One region of the Pseudomonas monsensis genome, then DNA from elsewhere that is predicted to be linked to it. Evidence: predicted binding sites of a transcription regulator. Region 1 holds the regulator's gene; each other region holds the start of a gene.
The links. The regulator FliA, encoded in region 1, starts transcription of late flagellar genes. The targets are predictions, from matches to a motif close to CTAAAGTTTNNNNNNNNNNNGCCGNTAA.

Region 1 (3,641 bases):
CAGCTCAAGACCCTCGGGCGGATTCTCAATGTGCCGGTGACGCACGTTGATCCGGGCCAGTCGCTGGTGCAGGCGCTGGATCCGTTGCTGCGCAAACGCGTGGTGCTGATTGATACTGCCGGCCTGCAAGCCAGTGATCCGGCCCTGCGCATGCAGCTGGAAAGTCTGGCCGGGCGCGGCATCCGTTCAAAAAATTATCTGGTGCTGGCAACCACCAGCCAGAAACAGGTTCTAACCGCCGCTTATCACAGTTACAAGCGTTGCGGGCTTGCCGGGTGCATCCTGACTAAACTGGATGAAACGGCCAGCCTTGGCGAAGTGTTGAGCCTGGCGATCAGTCATGAATTGCCGGTCGCGTACCTGACCGATGGCCCACGGATTCCGGATGATCTGCATCTGCCGCGCCGTCATCAACTGGTCAGCCGCGCCGTCAGCGTGCAAATGCAGGAAGAACCCAGCGAAGAAGCCATGGCTGACATGTTCGCTGATATCTATCACAGCCCGACCAAGCAGGTAGGCTGAGGTATTCATGAACAGTTTTTGTACCTACATCGATGGCCTGCCATGCATTGTTCCGGTTGTGAACGCGCAGCCAGTAATGTGGCCTCCGTCTATGCAAGACAAGGTAAAGAAATAACATGGGCAGCATGCATCCCGTACAGGTGATCGCGGTGACCGGCGGCAAAGGTGGCGTCGGCAAGACTAACGTGTCAGTGAACTTGTCTCTGGCGCTGGCAGAGCTTGGCCGTCGGGTCATGCTGCTGGACGCCGACCTGGGGCTGGCGAACGTCGACGTTCTGCTGGGACTGACCCCCAAACGTACTTTGGCCGACGTGATCGAAGGCCGCTGCGAGCTGCGCGACGTCCTGTTGCAGGGCCCCGGCGGGATCCGCATCGTGCCGGCCGCTTCCGGCACCCAGAGCATGGTGCACCTGAGCCCGGCGCAGCACGCCGGCCTGATTCAGGCGTTCAGCGACATCGGCGACAATCTCGACGTGCTGGTGATCGACACCGCTGCGGGTATTGGTGACTCGGTAGTCAGTTTTGTACGCGCCGCGCAGGAAGTGTTGCTGGTGGTCTGCGACGAGCCGACGTCCATTACCGACGCCTACGCGCTGATCAAACTGCTCAACCGCGATTACGGCATGAACCGCTTCCGCGTGCTGGCCAACATGGCCCAGAGCCCGCAGGAAGGGCGCAACCTGTTCGCCAAGTTGACCAAGGTCACGGATCGCTTCCTTGACGTGGCCCTACAATACGTCGGCGCCGTGCCTTACGACGAAAGCGTGCGTAAGGCGGTGCAGAAGCAGCGTGCGGTCTATGAAGCCTTTCCGCGTTCCAAGTGCGCCCTGGCGTTCAAGGCCATCGCCCAGAAGGTCGACACCTGGCCGCTGCCGGCGAACCCGCGCGGCCACCTGGAATTTTTCGTCGAGCGCCTCGTGCAGCAAACGGCAGGACCAGTGCTATGACCGCCAGCGGTATGAATTACTACAAGAAGTCGGCACGCGACGCGCAATACGAGTTGATCGAGCGTTACGCGCCACTGGTCAAACGCATTGCCTACCACTTGCTGGCACGCTTGCCGGCCAGTGTGCAGGTCGAAGACCTGATTCAGGCCGGCATGATCGGTCTGCTCGAAGTCTCGACCAAATACGACGCCAGCAAAGGTGCCAGTTTCGAAACGTACGCGGGCATTCGAATCCGCGGCGCGATGCTCGATGAAGTCCGTAAAGGGGACTGGGCGCCACGCTCGGTTCACCGCAACACCCGTATGGTCAGCGACGCAATTCGGGCAATTGAAGCTAAAACCGGCCGTGATGCTAAAGATCACGAGGTTGCGGCCGAACTCCAATTGAGTCTCGACGATTACTACGGGATTTTGAATGACACCCTGGGCAGCCGCCTGTTCAGTTTCGACGACCTGTTGCAGGACGGCGAACACGAAGGGCTGCACGAGGATGGCGCCAGTGCTCATCTTGAGCCGTCACGCGATCTGGAAGATGAACGTTTCCAGGCCGCACTGGCGGACGCGATTGCCAATTTGCCGGAGCGTGAGCGACTGGTGTTGGCGCTGTACTACGACGAAGAGCTGAACCTCAAGGAAATCGGTGAAGTCCTTGGCGTCAGTGAGTCGCGGGTCAGCCAGTTACACAGCCAGTGCGCGGCCCGCTTGCGGGGGCGTTTGGGGGAGTGGCGAGCGCGCTGAAGGCAGTGTGGGGACACTGCGAACGAGGCTGGTGCGGTGATGAACGGCACCGGTCTTGCTCTGTTGTGCTCCAGACAGTCTTCGAGTGCTACGCCGGATTGATTGAAATGGCGCGTCCAGGTGCTGGGCGCGTTTAAGACTGCTTGGAGGTCGAATTGGACAAGAACATGAAAATCCTCATCGTTGATGACTTCTCAACGATGCGGCGGATCATCAAGAACCTGCTGCGTGATCTGGGGTTCACCAACACCGTCGAGGCCGACGATGGCACCACTGCCATTCCGGTGCTCAACAGCGGAAGCATCGACTTTCTGGTAACGGACTGGAACATGCCGGGCATGACCGGTATCGACCTGCTGCGCCACGTACGTGCCGATGAAAAACTCAAGCACCTGCCCGTGCTGATGGTGACGGCAGAAGCCAAGCGTGAGCAGATCATCGAAGCGGCCCAGGCCGGTGTGAACGGCTACGTGGTCAAACCTTTCACGGCTCAGGCGCTGAAAGAAAAAATCGAGAAGATTTTCGAACGCATCGGCTGATGAACGCGCGGGGGAGCTATGGAGCATAACGAATCTTCACAGGGCGATTTCGAGTCGACCCTGAAAAAACACGCGGTCGAACTGGTCGAGAGCCTTGAAAAAGGCAGGTTCGGCGACGCTGTGCAACTGATCCATGAGCTCAATCAGACCCGTGACCGCGGCCTGTATCAGGAAGTGGGCAAGCTCACGCGCGAACTGCACAGTGCGATCGTCAACTTCCAGATTGATCCGCACATGCCGCAGGCCGAGGAAGTGTCGCAAATCACCGACGCCACCGAACGCCTGGGCTATGTGGTCAAGCTGACTGAAGCCGCGGCCAACCGCACCATGGATCTGGTGGAAAGCGCCACCCCGGTGGTCAATGGCCTGGCTGACGAAGCCCAGGCCCTGAGCACCGATTGGGGTCGCTTCATGCGTCGCGAGGTCGGGGCTGAAGAGTTCCGCGAACTGGCGCGTCGGGTCGACGGTTTTCTGTCGCGCAGCAGCACGGACAACCGTGCGGTGTCGAGCAACCTCAACGACATCCTGCTGGCCCAGGATTACCAGGACCTGACCGGTCAGGTGATCAAGCGCGTGACCCAACTGGTCACCGAAGTCGAAAGCAATTTGCTCAAACTCGTGCTCATGGCCAGTCAGGTGGACCGCTTTGCGGGCATCGAACATGACCGCGCCGCGATGCTTGCAGAAAAAGATCCACAAAAACATCTCTCGCAGGGTGAAGGTCCGCAGATTCATGCCGATAAACGAGAAGACGTTGTGTCCGGTCAGGACGATGTGGACGATTTGCTATCCAGCCTTGGATTTTGAGTTTTAGGTTTTTAGACCTGTAGGAGCACCCCATTAATGAGCTTCGGCGCCGATGAAGAGATCCTTCAGGATTTCCTGGTTGAGGCCGG
Region 2 (3,641 bases), 1.2 Mb from region 1:
CGAGCAGCCAGATGAAACGCCCGGCCCAGCCGCCGCCCTCGTCGTCATAGACCACGTAGACCGCGTCCTTGCGATGGCCCAGTTCACCGAACAGCGCTTCCAGGTCGGCCTTGGCCGGCAGCAATCCCGGTGCTGGCGGCTGACCGAGCTGGGTGCGTTTCGGGTCGACAAAACGTGCGCCGGGAAGGTGACCTTCGGCATAGCGGGCAGGGCTGGTCAGATCCACCAGAATCAGTTCAGGGGAATCGAGACGCGGGAGCAGGTCGCTCGGCTCGATGACGAGCGGCAAGCCAGAGAAGTCAGACATGTGAGGTCTCCAGAGCACAAAGGGGGGGATTGTAGCGCAGCCTCATCGGCCACGGCTGCTAAAGCTGTGCAGGGCTTTTTCGATGCACTGCGCGGTTTTGCCGAACGCCTGCACGGTGATGTCGGCGAACGGCCCGCCGCCCTGGTCGGCCACGACGATCATGATCACCCGGCCATTGTTGATCAGTGAGCGCAGGAACAAATGTTCGCCGCGAAACAGCGAGCGCAGGCCCGGCGGCAACAACGCGGAAAATTGTGCATTGTTCTCGGGGTTGATCCGCACCTGTGCCTGCTGCGCCAGCAGGCGCTGCAATACCTTGCTCTGGCTGACGACGAAATTCAGCGCGGCGGCGTCTTTCGGCAAACCGAAAGTCTGGTGTACGCGCAGATTGGACTGCGTGCGATCGGCCATCAGGATCATCACCCGGCGCATGCCGCTGGCGACCAGAGCATCGCGGGCAGCGACTGTCAGGCTCATGGCATTGGTGAAGCGGCTCGGTTCGGCGAGCAGTTCGGCACATTGCCGGCGCCACTGGCTCAGGTCTTCAGCGGACGGCGCGGCGGCAGGCAGCATGCCCGCCGGCAAACGGTGCGTGCCCCACGGCCACAACAGCGACACCGCCGGGTGCCACAGGTCCGGCATTGCATGGTGGCGTGCGCTGTTGGCGGCTTGTTGGTGCAACTGCTGTTGCACTTCATCCATCGAGATTTGCAGATACAGGCTGGTCAGGTACTGCCAGCGCTCACTGTGCGGACTGTCCCAGGCCTGTTGCGCCGATAACGCCAGACCGTTGGCCAGCAGCACGGTGTTGGCCGGCTGATTGAGCCAGCGACGCAGGGTCGGATCGTCATCCAGGCGATTCTGCTGGCGCAACGGGTGTTCGCTGTCGCGGGCGATGCGCAGCACTTTGACCAGTTCGCGCTGTTCGCTGAGCAGCAATTTATAGCCTTGCTGCACCCAGATCGGCAGGTGCCAGACTTGCACCAGCGCCTCGGCGATCTTCAGCAGGCGCACGCCAAACAGTTGCTTCTCGACCACCGGAGCCGATTCGCCCTTGTGGATCACCCGCAATTCCCATTCTTCGAGCAACTCGGGAAACTTCAGCGCCAGTGGCCATAATGGCGAGAGAAACAACAGGCTGCCCCAATGGATGTCCTGCCACAGTCGGGCCAGGCGGCTGGCGAAAAAACCATTGGCCTGTTGCGTGGCGTGCTGGCTGATCATTTGCAGTTGGCGCAGGGCCTTGGGGATCTGCATCTGCGGTTGGGCCGGCAGGCGCGCCAGCAGTTCTTCGGTGCGCGCCAGACCCAGACGGTTGATCGCCACCTCGAGGTTTTCCGCCGGTGCGGACATGGTGCCATGGGTGTGACGATTCGCCTCACGGATGATGCTCAAGGCCAGCGCCGGGCTGTCCTGCATCAGCTCGGCGATGTCGCGTAGCGAGCTGCGGTTGTCACGGATCGCGCGGCACACTTTGTCGTGAGCCTCTTGCGGCACGGGCAGGAGCACGCCATCGAGCAACTTTACCCAGCCCTCGAGGGTGGTCGGTTTTGCGTGTGGGACGTTCGTTTCATTAGCCATGTCTGGACGAGATCTTCACTGACTGTAGACGCGCCCGGCATGGGCTAAATTGGCTTTTCGCCTGAACTGGCTATAGTCTGGCGCAGTTTTGCCGATAAGTAGAAGAAGAGATTTTTTAACTTCCGAATATGACCTTGAACCCGACTTAAATAAGTACTTTCTACCTATGGCTAAAATTATCGGCATCATCGTCGTATTCGCGAGCGTGCTCGGCGGATACGTGCTCTCCCACGGCAAAATTGCCGCCCTGATCCAGCCCTTCGAGGTGATGATCATCGGTGGTGCGGCCCTCGGTGCATTCCTGCAGGCCAACCCCGGTTACATGACGATGCACGTGCTCAAGAAATCCCTGAGCATGTTCAGTTCGCGCTTCAGCCACACGTTCTATCTGGAAGTGCTGGGCCTGATCTACGAGATCCTCAACAAGAGCCGCCGCGAAGGCATGATGGCCATCGAAGGCGACATCGAAGACGCCGCCGCGAGCCCGATCTTCGCCAAGTACCCGGCCGTGCTCAAAGACGAGCGCATGACCGCGTTCATCTGCGATTACCTGCGCATCATGTCCTCCGGCAACATGGCTCCGCATGAGCTGGAAGGCCTGTTCGACATGGAACTCTACAGCCTCAAGGAAGACCTCGAGCACCCGTCCCATGCGGTGAACGGCATCGCCGACGCCATGCCGGGTTTCGGTATCGTCGCGGCGGTACTGGGTATCGTGGTGACCATGGCTTCGCTGGGTGAAGGCGATCAGAAATCCATCGGTCTGCACGTGGGTGCGGCACTGGTCGGTACCTTCTTCGGTATTCTCGCGGCCTACGGTTTCTTCGGTCCGTTGGCGCACTCCCTGGCTCACGATGCCAAGGAAGAGCTGAACGTCTATGAAGCGATCAAAGCCTCGCTGGTGGCTTCCGCTTCCGGCATGCCGCCATCGCTGGCGGTCGAGTTTGGTCGCAAGGTGCTGTACCCGGCCCACCGTCCAAGCTTTGCCGAGCTGGAACAAGCCGTTCGCGGTCGTTAAGTCATGGAAAATAACCAGCCGATAATCATCAAGCGCGTCAAGCGCATCGCCGGCGGGCATCACGGCGGGGCGTGGAAAATCGCCTTCGCCGACTTCGCCACGGCGATGATGGCGTTCTTCCTGGTGTTGTGGCTGCTGTCCACCGCCACACCGGAACAGAAGATCGCCATCGCCGGTTACTTCAAGGACCCGGTCGGCTTCTCCGAAAGCGGCACGCCATACATCATTGATCTGGGCGGCACGCCGACCCTCGCGCCGGAAAACACCCTCAACCCCGAGGTGAAGTCGCAGCCGCAACCTGACAAGGTCACGGTCGACACCGAGCAGGTCGAAGGCATGGCCGAGCAGGTCGAGAAAGAACGCCTGGAGCTGTTGCTGCAAGAACTGCAGAACAAGGTCGACGAGAACCCGCAACTGCAGAAGTTCAAGGATCAGATCCTGTTCGAGATCACTCCGAACGGCTTGCGCATCCAGATCATGGACGCCGAAAACCGGCCGATGTTCGACTCGGGCTCGGCGCGTCTGAAGCCGTACTTCGAAGACATCCTGCTGGCCATGGCCGACACCATCAAAGCGGTGCCGAACAAGATCAGCATCAGCGGCCACACCGACGCCAAGCCGTACACCGGCACCGGCGATTTCGGTAACTGGGAGCTCTCGGCCAACCGCGCCAACGCCGCCCGGCGTGCCTTGGTTGCCGGTAGTTATCCGGAGTCGCAGGTGGCGCGGGTGGTG
Region 3 (3,641 bases), 3.2 Mb from region 1:
GCCGCTGGGCCGTAACATGGAAGAGCTGATCCGTCTGGTTGACGCTCTGCAATTCCACGAAGAGCACGGCGAAGTCTGCCCTGCCAACTGGAAGAAAGGCGACAAAGGCATGAACGCTTCGCCAGAAGGCGTTGCGGCTTACCTGACCGAGAACGCTGCTGCCCTGTAAGGCGCAACGTTCAGGTACAAAAAAACCGGCCTGCGTGGCCGGTTTTTTTATGTGCGGGATTTGCCCGACGAGGATCAGTCGTCGAAGTCCTCCCAGCCGCCCATCTGTTTCCAGCGGTTGACGATCCCGCAGAACAGTTCAGCGGTTTTCTCGGTGTCGTAACGCGCCGAGTGCGCTTCACGACCGTCGAAGTCGATATCGGCCGCCTGACAGGCCTTGGCCAATACGGTTTGACCGTAAGCCAGACCGGCCAGTGTTGCCGTGTCGAAACTGGAGAACGGATGAAACGGGTTGCGCTTCATGTCCAGGCGCGCAACGGCCGCATTCAGGAAGCCAAGGTCGAAGCTGCTGTTGTGGCCGACCAGGATCGCCCGCTTGCAGCCATTGGCCTTCAATGCCTTGCGAATGCCACGGAAGATGTCGGTCAGCGCGGTTTCTTCGCTGACGGCCATGCGCAACGGGTGATCGAGCTTGATCCCGGTGAACTCCAGCGCCGCCGCTTCGATGTTGGCGCCTTCGAATGGCTCGACACGAAAGAAGTAGGTGTGATCCGGATAAACGAAACCCTTTTCATCCATGGCGATGGTGGTCGCGGCAATCTCCAGCAACGCATCGGTGGCCGAGTTGAAGCCACCGGTTTCTACGTCGACGACAACCGGCAGGTAACCGCGAAAGCGTGCTGCCATCGGGTGACGGGAACCGCCGCCACCTTGACCGTCCAGTTCATCGTCGAAATGGTCTTCACTCACGCGTGTTCCTCCAGCAGGCGCCAGCGCAGTTTTTCACCGGCGCGCAGCGGGATAACGTTCAGCTCGCCAAACGGCAGGCTGGTCGGGGCGGTCCATTCTTCGCGAACCAGGGTGATGCGGTCGGTGTTCGCCGGCAGGCCGTAGAAGCGCGGGCCGTTGAGGCTGGCGAAGGCTTCGAGCTTGTCCAGCGCATTGCGCTGTTCGAAGGCTTCAGCATACAACTCGATGGCGGCGTACGCGGTGTAGCAGCCAGCGCAGCCGCAGGCGGCTTCCTTGGCGTGCTGGGCGTGCGGCGCCGAGTCGGTGCCGAGGAAGAACTTTGCGCTGCCGCTGGTGGCGGCGTCGAGCAGGGCTTCCTGGTGCGTATTGCGCTTGAGGATCGGCAGGCAATAGAAGTGCGGCCGAATTCCGCCCACCAGCATGTGGTTGCGGTTGTACAGCAGGTGATGCGCGGTGATGGTCGCGCCGACGTTGGCCGAAGCCTCGTTGACGAACTGCACGGCGTCGCCGGTGGTGATGTGTTCGAACACCACTTTGAGCGTCGGGAAACGCTCGACCACACGGCGCATGTGCTCATCAATGAAAATCTTTTCGCGGTCGAAGACGTCGACATCGCCACGCGTGACTTCACCGTGGATCAGCAACGGCATGCCGACTTCAGCCATCGCTTCCAGCACTGGGAAGATCTTGTCGATGCTGGTTACGCCGGAATCGGAGTTGGTGGTCGCGCCGGCCGGGTACAGTTTGGCGGCATGCACGAAACCGCTGGCCTTGGCTTCACGAATTTCTTCGGGCTGGGTGCGGTCGGTGAGGTACAGCACCATCAGCGGTTCGAAGCGACTGCCGGCCGGGCGGGCGGCGAGAATCCGCTGGCGATAGCCGTCGGCTTCAGCGGCGTTGCGCACCGGTGGTACCAGGTTGGGCATGATGATTGCGCGGCCAAAGGTGCGCGCAACATCGGCAACGGTATTGGTCAACACGGCACCATCGCGAAGATGAATGTGCCAGTCGTCGGGACGCAGCAGGGTCAGGCGGTCGGACATGAGGGAATTCCAGGCGGGTCAAACTGAGGGGAATGCTACCGGAAAAGACTCTTGCAGGCACTCGCTATCAAGTTTTGCCGGAACCTTCCGATATCCCGAAGGTATGCCGTAAACATAGTGTGAATCGGTCTTTGTGTTACAGAAGCCAATGGAGCCTCCCGTGCGCCAGCGATATTTAGCCTTGCTCAGTGTGTTTGCCAGCCTCCCCGCGATGGCGCTCACCTACCAGACGCGTCTGGAGAACATTGAGTGGACGGTCGAGGGTGACAAGTTCGAGTGCCGTCTGACCCAGCCGATCACCGATTTCGGCTCGGGCCAGTTCGTGCGCAAGGCCGGCGAGCAGGCGATTTTTCGTCTGAATGCCTACAACGCCATGCTCGGCGGCGGTTCGGCGACCTTGCTCGCGGCGGCCGCGCCGTGGCAGCCGGGGCGTAACGACATCTATCTGGGCAGCGTCCGGATCGGAACTGGCAACGTGCTGTTCAACAGTTCGCAGTCTCAGGCCGGCGGGCTGATCAACGGTTTGCTCGACGGTCGCAGCCCGGTGGTGCGCCGTGCGTCCGGCGATGGCCGGGTGTCTGAAGTGCGCCTGCTGCCCGTCAAGTTCAGCAAGGCGTTCAACGACTACCAGACCTGTGTGGCGAAGTTGCTGCCGCAGAATTTCGATCAGATCAAGCAGTCGCAGATCGGCTTCCCCGGCGAAGGCACGGATCTGGACGCTGCTGCCAAGGCCAAGCTGCAAGTGATGCTGGAGTACATGAAGGCTGATCCGACGGTCAATCACATCGAACTCGATGGCCATTCGGACAACAGCGGCAACCGCCTGACCAATCGCGAGTTGTCGCGTCGACGCGCATTGGCGGTGGTCGATTTCTTCAAGGCCAACGGCATCGCCGAATCGCAGATCACTGTGCGGTTCCACGGTGAGCAATACCCGCTGGTGCCCAACACCAATGCGGCCAACCGGGCGAAGAATCGTCGGGTAGCGGTGAAACTGGCCCGGGTGGCAACGCCCCCCGTACCGGCGCCCCAGGCCAGTACGCCAGCCAGCACTGCAGCAACTTCCTGACCCGCCGGTCATCGTCGCGCTCTCGACAGAATCTGTCGCTTTGTCGTCTTAAGCTGTCGCGCCTCTGTAAATTATCGCGTTTGAGCGGTAGACTCCTCGGCTTTCCGTAGAACCCCGTGGAGTGATGGCATGGCGGACGTAAACAAGGTCGTTCTGGCGTATTCCGGCGGCCTGGACACTTCGGTGATCCTCAAGTGGCTGCAGGATACTTATAACTGTGAAGTGGTGACGTTCACCGCTGATCTCGGTCAAGGCGAAGAGGTCGAGCCGGCCCGCGCCAAGGCTCAGGCCATGGGCGTCAAAGAAATCTACATCGACGATCTGCGCGAAGAATTCGTGCGTGATTTCGTGTTCCCGATGTTCCGCGCCAATACCGTTTACGAAGGCGAGTACCTGCTGGGTACTTCCATCGCACGCCCGCTGATCGCCAAACGTCTGATCGAAATCGCCAACGAAACCGGCGCCGACGCCATTTCCCATGGCGCTACCGGCAAGGGTAACGACCAGGTGCGTTTCGAACTGGGTGCCTACGCACTCAAGCCAGGCGTGAAAGTGATTGCTCCTTGGCGTGAGTGGGACCTGTTGTCCCGCGAGAAACTGATGGACTACGC
Region 4 (3,641 bases), 1.5 Mb from region 1:
AGGAATTGAGGAGGGGGCGGATTGTACCCAAAAACGCTGTTGGCGGATTAAACGTCGCCCCACGAAGACCTGTGGGAGCCAACCTGCTGGCGATGGCGGTAGGTCAGACACTGAATGGGTGTCTGACACAACTGATGGCTAACAGGCTGACGCCCTCATTGTGATTTAGGTCAGACGCGGAACTGGCGCAGCAACTGGTTCAGTTGTTCACTCAACTGCCCCAGCCTCACACTGGCCACGCTCGACTGTTCTGCCGCCAGCGCCGTGCTATGGGATAACCCGGCCGCCTGAGTCACGTTCTGATTGATGTCCTCGACCACGTGCGCCTGTTGCAGGGTGGCGCTGGCGATCGAGGCATTCAGGCCATTGAGATTGCGCAAGGCCTGGCCGATGGCATTCAGACTTGCCCCAGCCAGTCCGGCCTGCTCAATGGTCAGCTGCGACGCCTTGCTGCTGTCGCCGATGACCTTGACCGCTGCCTCGGAATGATTCTGCAAGCGCTCGATCATCGACTGGATCTCTGCGGTCGACTTCTGCGTGCGCTGAGCCAGCAGGCGCACTTCATCGGCCACCACGGCAAAGCCGCGACCTTGCTCGCCGGCCCGCGCGGCTTCGATGGCGGCGTTGAGGGCGAGGAGGTTGGTCTGTTCGGCAATCGAGCGAATCACCTCCAGCACGCTACCGATTTGCGTACTCTCGGCGGCGAGGGTGTGAATCACCTCCACGGCCTGGTCGATGGTGCCGGATAGCCGGTCGATCTGCTGCAAACTGCCGTCGATGTTGATCTGGCCCTGTTGCGCCTGTGCTTCGGCGTCACGCATTTCGGCAGCGGCATGCTCGGCGTTTTTCGCCACATCCTGCACGCCGTAGGTCACTTCGTTGATCGCGGTGGCTACCAGCTCCATCTGCTGCGACTGCTGCTGGCTACGTTGCTGCGCCTGCGTGGCATCGTTGCCCAGCTCGCTGGACGACTGGCCAAGGGCACTGGCCGACACCTGCAAGTCGCCGATCACTCGGCGCAGTTTGGCGGTGAACGCGTTGAAGTGATGCGCCAGCTCAGTGACTTCATCCTTGCCGTGAGTATCGAGGCTACGGGTCAGATCGCTTTCGCCGCTGGCGATGTTGGCCATGGCGTTCACGGTTTCCTGCAGCGGACGAACGATGCTGCGCGCGATAAGGATCACCAGCATGGCCATGATCAGTGCGATGACCAGGCCGATTACCGACGCCTTGATCACCTGGCCCTGAAACTCGGCCTGAACATCGTCGATATACACGCCGGAGCCCAGCACCCAACCCCACGGTTCGAACAGTTTGACGTAGGAGGTCTTGGCCACCGGCTCGCTCGCACCGGGTTTCGGCCAGCGGTAATTGACCATGCCGGCGCCTTTGGATCGGGCGATGGCGACCATCTCGTTGAACACCGCAAAGCCGTCCGGATCGCGGATCGCCGAGAGGTTCTGGCCTTCGAGTTTCGGGTTGGTCGGGTGCATGACCATCACGGGCGTGAGGTCGTTAATCCAGAAGTAATCGCTCTGGTCGTAGCGCAAGCCACGGATGGCGGTGAGCGCCTGCTTCTGCGCGGCCTCTTTGCTCAGGGTGCCGGCCGTTTCAAGGTCGTGGTAATAGCTCAGCAGGCCACTGGCGGTCTGCACCACGTGTTGGGTTTTCTGGGCTTTGGCGTGATACAGGTCGTCGTGGATCTGCTTGAGCATCAACACGCCCAAGGTCAGCAACATGACCACCGCCACAATCAAAATGAGCCACAAGCGTCGGCTGATCGACACACTGCGCAAGCTGTTCATAACGCTGTCACTCCGGATTCTTTTTCTTGTAATAAAGCACCGCCAGCATCCAACCACGATTTCGTGGGCGGGCATACGCGACCCAAGTCGAATAACGCGACAGCGCTATTAGGGCTTGTCTGTTAGGATTTCGGCCCCGCGCGTGAAAACCTGAATCCAAGTTGATATTTCACGGAATTTTGACCGTTTCGTGTAGATCCTGTGCGCGCGGAATCGGTACAGCCATAAACAGCTACGCTGAACGCAGTGAACCAAAAAATACTATCGGAGCATGCCGGCGTGCATCGCTCTTTGGGGGATTGATGGATCTTTGGACGGCCTTGCAGGCACTGATACTAGGCGTTGTAGAAGGGCTTACGGAGTTTTTGCCCATTTCCAGTACCGGACACCAGATCATCGTTGCCGATTTGCTCGATTTCGGCGGCGAACGGGCCATGGCGTTTAACATCATTATCCAGCTCGGCGCGATTCTCGCGGTGGTCTGGGAGTTCCGGCGCAAGATTGCCGACGTGGTCATCGGCTTGCCGACCCAACCGAGTGCACGGCGCTTTACCGCCAATCTGCTGATCGCCTTCCTGCCGGCCGTCGTGCTCGGGGTGGTGTTTGCCGACCTGATCCACGAATACCTGTTTAACCCTATCACCGTTGCGACGGCGCTGGTGATCGGTGGCCTCATCATGTTGTGGGCGGAAAAGCGTCAACATCAAGTGCATGCCGAAACGGTCGACGAAATTACCTGGAAAGACGCGTTGAAAGTCGGCTTCGCCCAGTGCCTGGCAATGATTCCCGGTACGTCGCGTTCTGGCTCGACCATCATTGGCGGGCTGTTGTTCGGCTTGTCGCGCAAGACCGCGACCGAGTTCTCGTTCTTTCTGGCCATGCCGACCATGGTCGGTGCCGCCGTTTACTCGGGCTACAAGTACCGTCATCTGTTTGTGCCGGCGGACGTTCCGGTGTTCGCCATCGGCTTCGTCACGGCGTTTATTTTCGCCATGATCGCCGTGCGCGGCTTGCTCAAATTCATCGCCAGCCACAGCTATGCGGCGTTTGCCTGGTACCGGATTGTCTTCGGTCTGGTGATTCTGGCGACCTGGCAGTTCGGCTGGGTGGACTGGTCGGCCGCCAAACCATGAGTGACTCCCGTGCACGTCGCCCGGAGGGTCGTCCGTCAGGCGGCAGTATTCAGAACCTGAAGCTGAAACTGCTGGTTTTGGCGATCGTCTGTGCGTTGCCGCTGTTCGGTTCGCTGTCGATGTGGCTGCGCGGGATCTCGCTGGTGCCACTGACCGCCTATGGTGTGGTCAGTGTGCTGGCGTTCTTCATGTATTGGGCGGACAAGCGCAAGGCACGCGCCGATGCATGGCGCACGCCGGAAAACATTCTCCACGCCGTGGAACTGGCCGGCGGCTGGCCGGGCGCGTTGATTGCCCAGCAAGTGCTCCGGCACAAGACGCGCAAAGTGTCGTTTCAGATTCTGTTCTGGGTGATTGTGGCATTGCACCAGGTGTTCTGGATCGACCAGTTGTTCCTCGGCGCGAACCTGCTTTCATTGTTCTGAGAATCAGCCAATCCCCTACAGGATTGGCGTCAAAGCAATAATCCGATTCGGGTTTTCTTGGGCAACTTACTCACCACCAGTTGATGCGAACGCATCAGCAATCCCTGCAGTTCCTCCGCACCCAGCGGGTAGGGCGGGTGCATGATGATCCACTGCGCCCGCGCCAGATACGGCGCCGGGTGAATGCCCGGGCGGTCGCAATGGCCGAGGAACAGATCCTTGTCGACCTTGAATGCCAGCGAATCGCCGCGCAAACCCTGCAAGGCGAACATCTTGTT

Region 2: the regulator FliA is predicted to act here: its motif matches at 1,959-1,986, upstream of motA (flagellar motor stator protein MotA).
Region 3: the regulator FliA is predicted to act here: its motif matches at 2,028-2,055, upstream of HV782_RS23115 (flagellar protein MotY).
Region 4: the regulator FliA is predicted to act here: its motif matches at 1,933-1,960, upstream of HV782_RS15735 (methyl-accepting chemotaxis protein).

The regions. Positions count from the first base shown of each region.
Region 1 is NZ_CP077087.1:2,020,262-2,023,902, forward strand. Features, by position in the region: gene flhF (flagellar biosynthesis GTPase FlhF) at 1-522, shown strand, start outside; gene fleN (flagellar synthesis regulator FleN) at 639-1,469, shown strand; gene fliA (RNA polymerase sigma factor FliA) at 1,466-2,206, shown strand; gene HV782_RS08815 (chemotaxis response regulator CheY) at 2,374-2,745, shown strand; gene HV782_RS08820 (protein phosphatase CheZ) at 2,764-3,552, shown strand; gene HV782_RS08825 (chemotaxis protein CheA) at 3,589-3,641, shown strand, end outside.
Region 2 is NZ_CP077087.1:826,409-830,049, forward strand. Features, by position in the region: gene rhdA (thiosulfate sulfurtransferase) at 1-307, opposite strand, end outside; gene HV782_RS03515 (HDOD domain-containing protein) at 350-1,888, opposite strand; gene motA (flagellar motor stator protein MotA) at 2,055-2,906, shown strand; gene motB (flagellar motor protein MotB) at 2,910-3,641, shown strand, end outside.
Region 3 is NZ_CP077087.1:5,246,683-5,250,323, reverse strand. Features, by position in the region: gene HV782_RS23130 (peroxiredoxin) at 1-169, shown strand, start outside; gene rnt (ribonuclease T) at 244-918, opposite strand; gene pyrC (dihydroorotase) at 915-1,961, opposite strand; gene HV782_RS23115 (flagellar protein MotY) at 2,122-3,030, shown strand; gene HV782_RS23110 (argininosuccinate synthase) at 3,160-3,641, shown strand, end outside.
Region 4 is NZ_CP077087.1:3,568,683-3,572,323, reverse strand. Features, by position in the region: gene HV782_RS15735 (methyl-accepting chemotaxis protein) at 171-1,805, opposite strand; gene HV782_RS15730 (undecaprenyl-diphosphate phosphatase) at 2,108-2,938, shown strand; gene HV782_RS15725 (DUF1294 domain-containing protein) at 2,935-3,363, shown strand; gene HV782_RS15720 (MmcQ/YjbR family DNA-binding protein) at 3,393-3,641, opposite strand, start outside.